Regions from separate parts of the Streptomyces sp. NPDC003456 genome, predicted to be linked through region 2. Evidence: riboswitches for the same ligand, from Rfam matches in the RefSeq annotation. Region 2 holds a riboswitch; each other region holds the start of a gene.

Region 1 (3,198 bases), on a different contig from region 2:
CGTCCCGCGGGTGCCGGGCACGACGACCAGGTCGGCGTCGGCCAGTTCCTCGGGCCGGTCCACGAACCGCACCACGACGCCCGGTTCGGCGGCCAGCGCGTCGACGTCGGTGAAGTTGGACATCAGCGGCACGGCGCACACCGCGACGCGCAGCACGTCCTCGCCGACGGGCGGCGCGACGGCCGACTCCCGCACGGTCCCGCGCAGCGAGACCCGCAGCCCGTCCTCCTCGTCGATGCCCAGCCCGTGCCGGAACGGCAGCACGCCGTACGTCCGCCGCCCGGTGAGGCCCTCCAGCATCTCCAGCCCGGGCTCCAGCAGGGAGACGTCCCCGCGGAACTTGTTGACGAGGTATCCGGCGACGCACTCCTGGTCCTCGGGGGACAGCAGCGCCACCGTCCCGAAGAACGAGGCGAAGACGCCGCCCCGGTCGATGTCGCCGACGACGAGCACGGGCAGCCCGGCGTTGCGCGCGATGCCCATGTTGACGATGTCGGTCCGCCGCAGGTTGATCTCGGCGGGCGAACCGGCCCCCTCGCAGATCACCGCGTCATACGTGCCCCGCAACTGCTCCAGGCAGTCCAGCACCGTCCCGAGCAGCCGCTGCTGCCGCCCGCCGTGGTACCCGCGCGCGCTCATCTCCCCGACCGGCTTGCCCAGCAGCACGACCTGGCTGCTCTGTTCGCCGCCGGGCTTGAGCAGCACCGGGTTCATCAGGGCGGCCGGCTCGATCCGGCAGGCCTGCGCCTGCATGGCCTGGGCCCGCCCGATCTCCGCGCCCTCCCGGGTCACGAAGGAGTTGAGCGACATGTTCTGCGCCTTGAAGGGCGCGACCGCGACGCCCTGGCGCACCAGCCACCGGCAGATGCCCGCCGTCACGACGCTCTTGCCGGCGTCGGAGGTGGTGCCGGCCACGAGAAGCCCACCGCTCATGCCCACTTCCCCCTTTTCGCTCGCCGCGCGCCGGTCAGCAGCCGGGCCCCGGCGCACACCCCGAGCGCGAGCCAGGTCACCCGCCGCGACAGCCGCACGGCCCGTTCCACGTCGTCCGTGACGACGGCACGCCCTTCGGAGTTCAGCACGGGCCGGTGCTCGACCCGCCCGCCGTAGGAGAGCGTCCCGCCCAGCCGCACCCCGAGCGCCCCGGCGAAGGAGGCCTCCACGGGACCGGCGTTGGGGCTCGGATGCAGTCCGGCGTCCGCGCGCCAGGCCCGTACGGCCCCGCGCGGATCGGGTCCGGCCAGGGCCGCCAGCGCGGCGGTCAGGCGGGCGCCCGGCCATCCCGCGAGGTCGTCCAGCCGGGCCGAGGCCCAGCCGTAGCGCCGATGGCGGGGCGACTTGTGCCCGACCATGGCGTCCAGGGTGTTGACGGCCCGGAACCCGAGCAGTCCCGGCACCCCGCCGACCGCTCCCCACACCAGCGCCCCCACCACCGCGTCGGAGGTGTTCTCGGCGACGGACTCGACCACGGCCCGGGCGATGCCGTCGGCGTCGAGGGCCTGCGGGTCCCGTCCGCACAGGTGCGGCAGCCTGGCCCGGGCGGCCTCGAGGTCCCCGGCCTCCAGGGCCTGCCCGACGGCTGCGGCCTCCCGCGCCAGCGACGTCCCCCCGACCACGGCCCAGGTGGCGGCGCCCGTCAGGACGGTGGAGGCGGCGGCGGAATGCCGTACGGCGCGCGCGGCGACGGCCCCGAGCGCGACGGCTCCGCCGGCGCACACGGCGGTGTGCAGCGCGCCCCACCCGCGGTGGTCCCGCCACAGCACCTGTTCCACGGCGCCCGCGGCCCGCCCGAACGCGGCGACCGGATGCCCCCGGCGGGGATCGCCGAGCAGCAGGTCGCCGATCAGGCCGGCGGCGGCGCCGTACGCGAAGACGCGACCGGCACCCATCGGCTCAGCCGGCCGGAGGGAAGGTCGCAGACGGGGTGGTGGGCCTCGGTCGGCAGCCGCGCATGGCGATGTGTCCTCACTCAGGGTGTCCACGCCCTGGTTCGAAGAGACCGGCGGTGAGAGTTCCTGGCTCCCGGGGCGTCCGCCCCGGTGACAGTGGCGGGACCGCGCCGGACTCGCACCGGCTTCCTCTCCTGCCGCCGTATTGGCCCCGGCAGTCCACCACGGCCGCGAACAACCGTCAACTTGCCGTTGACCTGCGGGGGGAGAGTGTGGAGAAGCCCACATCCCCCCGGTCACACACGTGCCGGGCGGCACGGGACCTCACGTCCCGTGCCGCCCGGCGGTCGCGCTCGTACGATGCGGCCGTCAGGCCATGATCAGGTAGATGCCGTAGCCCACCGCCGCCGCGCACGCGGCGAAGCAGGCGTAGGCGCCGGTGACGGCGAGGCCCGCGGAGCCGCCCTCGGCGGCCGCCCGCTCACGGCGGGACAGGCCGGTGATGCCGAGGGTGAACAGGCCCACCAGGGCCACGGTGACCACGAGGCTGACGCCGAAGACGGAACCGAGGGCCGCCCAGTCGATCTTCATATCGGTGACTCTTCCTTGCTTCCGGTGGCCGGATCAGACCGTGGTGGTCGTGGAGGGGGTCCGCTCGGAGGTGGCCTGCGCGGGGAACGCGGTGACCGGCTCCTCGACGATCTGCCCCGCCGGCGGCGGCGTCACCGCGGCCATCGCCGTGGTCACCACGCCGGCCGGCTCCGCCTCCCCGGTGTCGTTGACGTTGGTGTGGTCGACGACCTCACGCCGGGAGATCTTCCAGATGGCCGCGCTGGAGCCGACCAGGAAGACGGCCACCACGGCGGTGCCCCAGTCGCCGAAGCCCGTGACGTACTCGGCGAGCGCGCCCACCAGGGCCGCGGCCGGCAGCGTCAGGCCCCACGCGACGAACATCCGCGTCGCCGTCGACCAGCGCACCACGCCGCCCTTGCGGCCGAGGCCCGCGCCCATCACGGCGCCGGAGACGGAGTGGGTGGTGGACAGGGAGAAGCCGAGGTGCGAGGAGGCCAGGATGACCGTGGCCGCGCTGGTCTGGGCGGCGAAGCCCTGCTGCGGCTGGAGGTCGGTCAGGCCCTTGCCCATGGTCCGGATGATGCGCCAGCCGCCGAGGTAGGTGCCCAGGGCGATCGCGACGCCCGCGGAGAGGATGACCCACATGGGCGGGTCGGAGTCCGGGGCGAGAGTGCCGCCGGCGACCAGGGCGAGGGTGATGATGCCCATGGTCTTCTGCGCGTCGTTGGTGCCGTGC
Region 2 (3,198 bases):
ACCACCCCCACGTGGTGGGCGTGCTGGACTTCGGCGAGTTCGACAACCGGCTCTACCTGGTGATGGAGCTGGTCGACGGCGACAGCCTCTCCCAGGTGCTCGCCACGTCGGGCCCGATGCCCGCCGAGCGGGTGGCCGTCCTGGCCGCCCAGGCGTCGGCCGGACTCGCCGCCGCACACGCGCAGGGCATTGTCCACCGGGACGTCAAACCCGCCAACCTGCTGCTCGACGCCCGCGGCACCCTGAAGATCGGCGACTTCGGCATCGCGCGCTTCATGGACGACCCCGGCGCCGCGCTCACCGCCACCGGCCAGATCGTCGGCACCGGCATGTATCTCGCGCCCGAACGCGCCCTGGGCAAGCCCGCCGGCCCGGCCTCCGACATGTACTCGCTGGGCTGTGTGCTCTACCAGCTCCTCAGCGGCCGGCCGCCGTTCGAGGCGGACAGCGCCGTCGCCCTGCTCCACCAGCACCTCGACGCCGTTCCCGTGCCGCCGCGCGAGCTCGGGGTCGCTGGCCTGCCGCCCGCCTTCGAGAACTACCTGCTCGGCCTGCTCGCCAAGCAGCCCGAGGACCGGCCCACCGCGCAGCAGGCGGCCGAGTGGTTCGCGGGCGGCGCCTGGCGGGGGCTGCCCGAGCCCCTGCCGGAGATGTCGCCGTCCCCGCGGACGCGGCCCCGGCCGGCGGTGCCCTCCGGTCAAGGCCCGTATCGCGGTGCGGAGACCAGCAGCCCGACCACGTACGCCCTGCCCTCGGCGGCCGGGCCGCGCGGCGCGGCCCGCGCGGCGCAGGCCGGGCGTCCCGGGCGGGGCGGACGGCGGGGCGGCGGGGGCGGAAACCGTTCGAAGGCCGTCGCCGCGGCCGCGGCGGCGGCGCTGTTCGTCGCCGCGATGCTCATCGGCATGCAGTGGTTCTCGCCGGACGACACCGACACGAAGGGCACGGACCCGGGTCCGTCTCCCACCGCCAGCACCCCGGCCGCCGAGGAGAGCCCGGGCCCGGCGTCCGGTTCGCGGCCGGACCCCGGCCCGGCGGCGGCCACCACCCCGGCCACCGGGACCGTGGCCGACGTCACGCCGGCCGGCACCCCGCCCGCCGAGCAGGCCCCCTCCTCGCCGGCGGCCGCCGGCACCGCTCCCGCGCAGGACCCGGCCGCCGGGACACCGGCGGAGACGGAGCAGCCGCAGCAGGAGCAGCCCCCGGCGCCGCAGGGGGACGGCGAGGGCGGGAACGGCGGGGACGAGGGCGACGACTGACCCCTACGGGGTGCTCCTCCGGCGGGGCCCCGGATGCGCCGGTGTGCGAGGGGGCGCCCCCTCGCGCGCCCCCGGTGCGGGTTGTGCTCGTCCTGATCCGGGCCTTATTGTCACCTGGCCTTGGTGAACGGGAAATCCGGTGTGATGCCGGTGCGGCCCTCGCCACTGTGAATCGGGAAGTCCGGCTCCGGCCCCTCGCGGGCAGCCACTGGGTCCTCGTGACCCGGGAAGGCGGAGTCCGGGCGGTGGTACCCGTCAGCCAGGAGACCGGCCAAGGCGCGTCAACCATCCACGAGGTGCTGGAGAGGGTCTGCTGAGCCATGCACATAGCCGAGGGTTTCCTTCCTCCGGCGCACGCGGTCGCCTGGGGCGTCGCGTCGGCGCCGTTCGTCGTCCACGGGGTCCGGTCACTCACCCGCGAGGTGCGCGAGCACCCCGAGAGCACCCTGCTCCTCGGCGCCTCCGGCGCCTTCACGTTCGTCCTGTCCGCGCTGAAACTGCCGTCCGTCACGGGCAGTTGCTCGCACCCGACCGGCACGGGCCTGGGGGCCATCCTGTTCCGGCCGCCGATCATGGCCGTGCTCGGCACCATCACCCTGCTCTTCCAGGCGCTGCTGCTGGCCCACGGCGGCCTGACCACGCTCGGCGCCAACGTCTTCTCCATGGCGATCGTCGGGCCCTGGGCCGGGTACGCGGTGTACAAGCTGCTGCGGCGCTTCGACGTGCCGCTGATGGTGACGGTGTTCTGCGGCGCGTTCGTCGCCGACCTGTCCACCTACTGCGTCACCAGCGTGCAGCTGGCACTCGCCTTCCCCGACCCGGGCAGCGGGTTCCTGGGCGCGCTCGGCAAGTTCGGGTCCATCTTCGCCGTCACGCAGATCCCGCTCGCCGTGAGCGAGGGGCTGCTGACGGTCCTCGTGATGCGGCTGCTGGTGCAGTCCAGCAAGGGCGAACTCACCCGGCTGGGCGTGCTGCTGACCCGCACGGAGACGCGGACCGAGACCGAGGCGGTGGCCCGATGAGCCGGAACACGAAGATCAACCTGGTGCTGCTCCTGGCCGTGGCCGCGCTCGCGGTGCTGCCGCTCGTGCTCGGCCTCGGCGACCACAAGGAGGAGCCCTTCACCGGCGCCGACGGCGAGGCGGAGACGGCGATCACGGAGATCCAGCCGGACTACGAACCGTGGTTCTCCCCACTGTACGAACCGCCGTCCGGTGAGATCGAGTCGGCCCTGTTCTCCCTGCAGGCCGCGCTCGGCGCCGGTGTCCTCGCCTACTACTTCGGGCTGCGCCGGGGACGGCGGCAGGGCGAGCAGCGGGCGCTGGAGCGGGAGGCGGCGACCGCGCCCCCGGGTGCCGCCGGAGAGTCCGTCTCCGCGAAGGACTGAGCCCGGTGCTGCCGATCGACGCGGCGGCGCACAGCAGCCGCTGGCGCCGCCGTCATCCCGTGGACAAGGCCGTGCTCGGGCTCGGTCTCACCGCACTGGCCGTCTGCCTGCCGCCCTGGCCGGGCGCGGCCCTGGTGCTCGTCACCGCCGTCGCGGTGCTGCTCGGCCCGGCCGGTGTGCCCGCACGGCGGCTGTGGCGGGCCTACCGGGTCCCGCTGGGCTTCTGCGCGACCGGCGCGCTGACGCTGCTGGTGCAGGTCGGCGGGCCGGGCGGGTTCGTCTCGCTCGCCGCCGGCGGGCCGGTGCGGGCCGGGGAGTTGATGCTGCGCACCTCCGCGGCCTCGCTGGGCGTGCTGCTGTTCGCCTTCACCACGCCCCTGTCCGACCTGCTGCCGCGGCTGGTGCGGGCCGGGGTCCCGGCGCCCGTCGTGGACGTGGCGCTGGTGACGTACCGGATGAGCTTCCTGCTGCTGGACTCCGTGCGCCGCGTCCACCAGGCGCAGGCGGCCCGCCTCGGCCACACCGGCCGCCGCGCCGAGTGGCGTTCGCTGGCCG
Region 3 (3,198 bases), on a different contig from region 2:
TCGTGGACGGCCCCTGGGTCGCGTACACCCAGCGGTCGCCGTCGCGCTCCCAGAACGACCAGTAGCGGTAGCCGGCGGCGTGCGCCTGGCCGGCGCCCGCGAGCAGCGGGAGCACGGCCAGGAGCAGCAGCAGGGCGCGGCGGATCACGGCTGCTGCTTCTTCCGGCGGCCGCTGCTGAACAGGAAGCCGATGCCGATGCCCGCGACCAGGCAGACGCCGACGTACCACCAGACGCCGAACACCGAGTCCGATTCCTCGGCGTCCTTGGCGTCCTTGGCGTTCTCGCCGTCCTGGCCGCCCGCCTTCGCGGCGGCGGCCTGCGGGGCCGGGCCGGTGGCGTTCAGCTGCTTCACCAGGTCGGCGCCGCCGAAGTCGCGCGGGTCCGTGCCCGTGGCGTGGGCGGCGAAGATCAGCTGGGCGTAGGCGGCGGGGCCGTTCTGCGCGGCCCAGGCGGCGGCGTTCTTCTTCAGCCACCGCACGGACTTCTCCGCCTGGCCGGTGTCGCCGTGCGCGGCGAGCGCGACGACGGCGTCGGCGGTGTTGCCGAAGTCGGGCTGGGGTTCGGCGCCGGGCAGGGCGGACATCAGGTGGTCGCCGTCCGCGGCCAGCGCGGCCGTGAGGTAGCCGGCCCCGTTGGCCGCCGCCTGCCCGGGCGTGCCCGGCTTCGCGCAGTCCGTGCCGGACGCCTTCTCGCCGGCCTCCGTCACCATGCCCTTGCCGAGCGCGCCGAGCACCCCGGCGGCGGTGGCGTCGGCGTTGGCGAACAGCTTGCCCTTCTTGTCCGGCTGGAACGCGAAGGCGCCGTCGTCGTCCCCACCGCACGGCAGGGCGAGCTTCAGCAGCGCGTCGTAGGGCGACTTCCCGCCCTTCTCCACGCCGCCCGGCTGCTCCCCGGCGGCGGCCAGGGCGCCGATGACGACCGACGTGGAGTTGGTGTCGCTGGCGCCGCCGGGGGCGTAGCCCCAGCCGCCGTCCTCGTTCTGGACGGACTTCAGCCAGCGGACGGCCTTGCCGGTGACGTCGTCGTGCCCGCCGAGCGCGGCGAGGGCCTGCACGGCGGCGGAGGTGGCGTTGGTGTCGACCATGGTCGAGCCGTCGCACGCGGCGGCCGGGTCGGCGCGGTAGGCGGCGAAGGCGCCGTCGGCGCACTGCTGGCGCACCAGCCACTGCACCGACTTCGCCGCGGGCTTCACCCCCACGGTGTCCTGCGCGAGCAGCGCGAGCGACTGGCGCCACACACCGTCGTACTTCGGGTCCTTGTCGCCGTGGAGGGCGGAGGGGAGCGCCGGGGACGGCGAGGGGGACGGGTCGGCGGCGGCCGGGGTGGCGGCGCCGATCACGGCGACGGCGGCGAGGACCGCGGCGCTGCGGCGGACGTTCATGATCGGCGGGTGCCTCTCCCTGTGGGGGAGCCGGGCAGCACGGGACACCCCGGCGGCTCGGCTCCGTATACCTCGACGGTGCCGTGCACCGGCGGACTGCCGGGCACGCGAGCCGGTCACGAACCGTACGCGGCGATCCGGCTCACCGCCTGAGGGGCGGTTCACGGTTGCGGGTCAGCGCCGGAATTGCACCGGCTTCCCCCCGTACGGTGTGATGACGACCCGCTTACTGTACCCGCCCGTCAAAAAGGCGCCCCGACGGGTGAGGGACCCGTGGGCGCGGGTCAGGAGCGATCCGGGGCCGTCAGGTCGATCAGGCGGCACGCCGTCTCGATGTCGATGCGGACCTGGGCGATGGAGGCGCGCCCCGACAGCCAGGTGATCAGCGCCGAGTGCCAGGTGTGCTCGATGACCCGGACCGCGGAGAGCTGCTCGGGCGTCGGGTCCTCCTGGCCCATCGCGTCCAGGATGATCGCCGTCGTCTGCCGGGAGACCTGGTCGACCTCGGGGCTCACGCTGCGGTCGGCGAAGGTGAGCGCCCGGACCATCGCGTCGGCCAGCTGCGGCTCGCGCTGCAGCGCCCGGAAGGCGCGCATCAGCGTCTCGGCGACCCGCTCGGCCGCCGTCGCGCCCTGCGGCGGCCTCCTGCGCAGCGTGCCGTGCATGCGCTCCAACTGGTCCTGCATCGTGGCGACCAGCAGATGGATCTTGGAGGGGAAGTACCGGTAGAGCGTGCCCAGCGCGACCTGGGAGGACTCCGCGACCTCGCGCATCTGCACGGCGTCGAAGCCGCCCCGGACGGCCAGTTGGGCGCTCGCGTGCAGGATGCGGCGGCGACGGGCCTCCTGCCGCTCCGTCAGGGGCGGGGCGGCGAGGGTCGCGGCTGCGGGGTCCGCCTTGGCCACCTTGTTCACCTGGGCGCTCACCTCGGCTCCTGCGGGATGTGCCGGTCCCGTTCCGTGACCGTCCGTGAGGGCGGGTGATCACACAGCATGGCACGGTGCCGGCCGTGGCGTGAATCACCTGATCGACTGCTCACAGCGCCCCTACCTGCCGGTAGATTCGGAGCCTCCGAACGATCAAGTCTGAAACTTGTTCTAGATTAGCGTCCCGGCGTAATCTCGCGGGACAGTGCAGGGAGAAGGGGGCCCAGGGTGACCGCTGAGGCCAGTCAGGCCGGGGCCCCGCAGGAATCGGCCGCCGACGGCTTGCGACCGCTCCGCATCGCGCTCCTCACCTACAAAGGGAACCCGTTCTGCGGCGGCCAGGGCGTCTACGTCCGCCACCTCTCGCGGGAACTGGCCCGCCTCGGCCACCGGGTCGAGGTCATCGGCTCCCAGCCCTATCCCGTCCTGGACGAGGGCCACGACGGGCTGAGCCTCACCGAGCTGCCCAGCCTCGACCTGTACCGCCAGCCCGACCCCTTCCGCACCCCGGGCCGCGGCGAGTACCGCGACTGGATCGACGCGCTCGAGGTCGGGACCATGTGGACCGGCGGCTTCCCCGAGCCCCTGACGTTCTCGCTGCGCGCCCGCCGCCATCTGCGCGCCCGCCGCGGCGAGTTCGACGTCGTCCACGACAACCAGACCCTCGGCTACGGCCTGCTGGGCGACGTCGGCGCCCCCCTGGTGACCACCATCCACCACCCCATCACCGTCGACCGGCAGCTGGAGCTGGACGCGGCCGACGGCTGGCAGCGGCGCCTGTCGGTGCGGCGCTGGTACGCCTTCACGCGCATGCAGAAGCGCGTGGCGCGGCGCCTGCCGTCCGTGCTGACCGTCTCCGGCACCTCCCGCCAGGAGATCGTCGACCACC
Region 4 (3,198 bases), 330 kb from region 2:
GATAGGCACGGCAAAGGGCTATTGAACCGAACGATAGAAATTCACCACCGGACCGTGACACGGCAATGACCGTCCAGTTGTGCCCATGCATCTGTCGCTCCTGACGATGCACCGAGTCACCTCGTAAGTCACGGAGAATTTATGCTGAACGCCACGGTGTGGACCTTTGTCGTGAGTGCTTCTGTCTGCACCATCGGGTCCGTGTTCCTGTCCGATCCCCACCGGCGACTGCACCACACGGACGCGGCGGAACTGCGCCGCCGCCGGCTCCTCGTCGAGGTGCTGCGGAGCAACATGCGTCCGCAGCGCTGCGCACCGCCGCCGTCCCGCACCGCGGACGAAGCCGCGGAGCCGGCGGCGAGCGCCGCTCCCCCTCAGCGACCTGCGACGACTCCCTGAGGCGGTCGTCGCGTCAGGTCGGGACAGCATCTCGTCCGGGCTGCCGCACGGGAGCCGGCAGCCGGCCGCGATCATCGTGACAACGTACGTATCACCGATGGCGTCACCCGTTCGCCTCAGCACCCATCTGCCGGCTCCGGCGTTAGGGTGCATATGACACGGGCAGGAGCGGCCACCCTGTCCTCCGCGCTTGAACACCAGATCATTTCAGCCGGTGCATTTCACTCGACCACGACGTGCCTCGAATTCACAGCGCGTCGAAAAACACTCGGACATCCAGAACCAATTCCCCATTCACGCTTTCCTGAGGCCCCGTGAAGAATGGCCGCCGGTCGGCCTGGGCAGCGGGAAATCACCGGACCCCTCTAGAGAGCCCGGTTGCGGCCGTGCGGAGTGAAGGCGTACAGGTCCAGGATGTCCGGCCGGGGAGCGATGCCCGGCCCGCCGGCGCGTACCCACTCCACGATGTCCTCCGTGGCGGCCGGGTCGTTGACCAGGCCCAGCCACACCGGGCGGGCCCCTGCCGCCCGGCCCGCCGACGAGGGCTGCACGACGATGACGTTGGCCTGATCGCACACGTCCAGGCAGTCGGACACCCGCACGGGCATCTCGGCCCGCAGGCGCGCCGTCTGTTCGGCGTGGTCGACGCCGGTCACCTTCGGGCTTCCGCAGCAGCAGTCCCGGCAGACCACGACCCGGCACGGGACGGCGCGGGCGCGTCGTCCGGTCGTCCCCCTGCCGAGGCCCTCGTTGTCAGTTGCTTCGGGCACGCCGAACCACCTCTCTCCGGGGAGATCCGCCCCGGGGTTCTTCGAGGAGGCGACGACGTGAGTCTCCTGGCTCCCGGGTCGCAGCTCGTCCCGGCCTTCCCGCCCCCTCACGGGGGCAGTGGCCCGCACGGGATCCGCTCGCCGGTCACAGTGGCGGGACCGCGCCGGATTCACACCGGCTTCCTCGGACCGCCGTCGCCCTGTCGCCGTTCATCATCGCATCAGCCGATCGCCCGCACTGCGCGGCAACCGGCCCTGATGCGGGCGGTGGTGAGCGGGCCGACGGCCCCGGCGGTGGCGCGAGGGGCGCGCACGTCACCGGGGGCGCCCTTTCGATCCGTGCGCGGCGGGCCGTAGGATCGCCGGGTCATCGCCGCGACGGGAACATCAGGAAGCCGGTGCGAATCCGGCACGGTCCCGCCACTGTGACCGGGGAGTGCACCCTCCGACACGCCACTGCGCGCCGCGCGGGAAGGCCGAGGGAGAGCGTCGATCCGGGAGTCAGGACACTGGCCTGTCGCGGGCCCGATCCGAGGAGCGCGGACTCCCCAGGAGGCTTCACGTGTACGACGGCATGTCCCGTCCCCCGCTGTCCACCCCTGCCCGCAGGCGCCGCGCCCGGCGCGCCGCGGCGGTCGCATGCGCCCTGTCGGCCCTCCTGTCGACCGCCGGCTGCGGATCGTCGCGGAGCAGCGGGCAGGGCGCCGAGCCCGCGGGCTCACCGGCCGGTTTCCCGGTCACCGTCGACAACTGCGGTGTGCGGACGACGTACGAGAGGCCGCCCGCCCGTGCCGTCACCATCCACCAGCACCCGGCGGAACTCCTGCTCTCCCTCGGTCTGAAGGACCGCATGGTGGGGACCGCCTTCCCCGACTCGGCCGTGCTGCCGCACCTGCGGAAGGACTACGCGTCGATCCCCGAACTGGCCGAGAAGGAACCGTCGTTCGAGACGGTCCTGGAGGCCGAGCCGGACCTCGTCTACGGCGGGTACGGCAGTGCCTTCGCCGAGAGCGAGGGCCGTTCCCGCAAGGCGTTCAGCGACTCCGGCATCGACACCCACCTGAACCGCGAGTACTGCGGCAAGACCAGGGTGACGATGCAGGACACGTACGCCGAAGTCCGCACCGTCGGGCGGATCTTCGGCGTGAGCGACCGCGCGGACGAGCTCGTGTCGGACCTCCGGGCGCGGGTCGGCAGGGCCGCCTCGGCCGTCGAGGGTGCGCGCGAGGTGTCCGTCTTCGTGTACGACAGCGGTGACAAGGCGGCGTTCACCGCGGGCGGCAAGAGCCTGGGCACGGAGCTGATCCGGCTGGCCGGCGGCAAGAACGTCTTCGCGGACCTGGACGACGTCTTCGGCGACGTCTCCTGGGAGCAGGTCGTCGAGCGGAAGCCCGAAGTCATCGCCGTCTACGACTACGCGGGCGCCGGGAGCATCGAGCAGAAGAAGAAGTTCCTGCTGTCGCAGCCCGCCCTCCGGGACGTCCCGGCGGTCAGGAACAAGCGGTTCGTGGTGCTGCCGCTGACGGCCACCCTCGTCGGTGTGCGGTCCGCGTACGCGGTGGAGGACCTGGCCCGCGGCATCCACCCCGAGAGCTTCCGGTGACCGCCCCGGTCACCGACACCGGCACGGGACGGACGGCACACGAGCAGCCACAGGACGACGGGCGGGCGGCCCGGCCCCGTCTCGCCGTCGCCCTCGTCGTCCTGGCCGTCGCGCTGGTGCTGTCGATCACGGCCGGCCTGGCCGTCGGTTCGGTGCGCGTGCCTCCGGGCCAGGTGTGGGGCATCGTCACGCACGCGCTGGGCGCCGGCTGGGCCGAGCCGGACTGGTCGCCCGCACGGGAGGCCATCGTCCTGGACGTGCGGGCCCCCCGCGTGCTGCTCGGGGCGGTGGCCGGCGCCGGACTCGCGGTGGTGGGCGCGGCCCTGCAGGCTTTGATCCGCAACCCGCTCGCGGAGCCGTACCTGCTCGGTGTCTCCTCCGGGGCGTCGCTGGGTGCCGTGGTGGTGATCGTGTTCGGGGTGACGC

What was found. Region 2 has a riboswitch for cobalamin ahead of ACFYWG_RS03865 (energy-coupling factor ABC transporter permease). Riboswitches for the same ligand answer to the same signal wherever they lie in the genome.
Region 1: it holds a riboswitch for cobalamin, as region 2 does, so the genes downstream of both, ACFYWG_RS31990 (cobalamin biosynthesis protein) here and ACFYWG_RS03865 (energy-coupling factor ABC transporter permease) in region 2, are expected to answer to the same signal.
Region 3: it holds a riboswitch for cobalamin, as region 2 does, so the genes downstream of both, ACFYWG_RS14260 (prenyltransferase/squalene oxidase repeat-containing protein) here and ACFYWG_RS03865 (energy-coupling factor ABC transporter permease) in region 2, are expected to answer to the same signal.
Region 4: it holds a riboswitch for cobalamin, as region 2 does, so the genes downstream of both, ACFYWG_RS02320 (ABC transporter substrate-binding protein) here and ACFYWG_RS03865 (energy-coupling factor ABC transporter permease) in region 2, are expected to answer to the same signal.

Annotation. Positions count from the first base shown of each region.
Region 1 is NZ_JBIAOK010000009.1:90,575-93,772, forward strand. It holds gene ACFYWG_RS31985 (cobyric acid synthase) at 1-933, opposite strand, end outside; gene ACFYWG_RS31990 (cobalamin biosynthesis protein) at 930-1,889, opposite strand; cobalamin riboswitch at 1,990-2,128, opposite strand; gene ACFYWG_RS31995 (hypothetical protein) at 2,259-2,480, opposite strand; gene ACFYWG_RS32000 (anion permease) at 2,514-3,198, opposite strand, start outside.
Region 2 is NZ_JBIAOK010000001.1:948,393-951,590, forward strand. It holds gene ACFYWG_RS03860 (protein kinase) at 1-1,256, shown strand, start outside; cobalamin riboswitch at 1,361-1,547, shown strand; gene ACFYWG_RS03865 (energy-coupling factor ABC transporter permease) at 1,577-2,278, shown strand; gene ACFYWG_RS03870 (energy-coupling factor ABC transporter substrate-binding protein) at 2,275-2,643, shown strand; gene cbiQ (cobalt ECF transporter T component CbiQ) at 2,649-3,198, shown strand, end outside.
Region 3 is NZ_JBIAOK010000003.1:732,367-735,564, forward strand. It holds gene ACFYWG_RS14255 (SCO2322 family protein) at 1-148, opposite strand, end outside; gene ACFYWG_RS14260 (prenyltransferase/squalene oxidase repeat-containing protein) at 145-1,383, opposite strand; cobalamin riboswitch at 1,494-1,628, opposite strand; gene ACFYWG_RS14265 (TetR family transcriptional regulator) at 1,668-2,309, opposite strand; gene ACFYWG_RS14270 (glycosyltransferase family 4 protein) at 2,538-3,198, shown strand, end outside.
Region 4 is NZ_JBIAOK010000001.1:623,232-626,429, forward strand. It holds gene ACFYWG_RS02310 (hypothetical protein) at 172-399, shown strand; gene ACFYWG_RS02315 (hypothetical protein) at 765-1,091, opposite strand; cobalamin riboswitch at 1,229-1,355, opposite strand; cobalamin riboswitch at 1,556-1,681, shown strand; gene ACFYWG_RS02320 (ABC transporter substrate-binding protein) at 1,732-2,772, shown strand; gene ACFYWG_RS02325 (FecCD family ABC transporter permease) at 2,769-3,198, shown strand, end outside.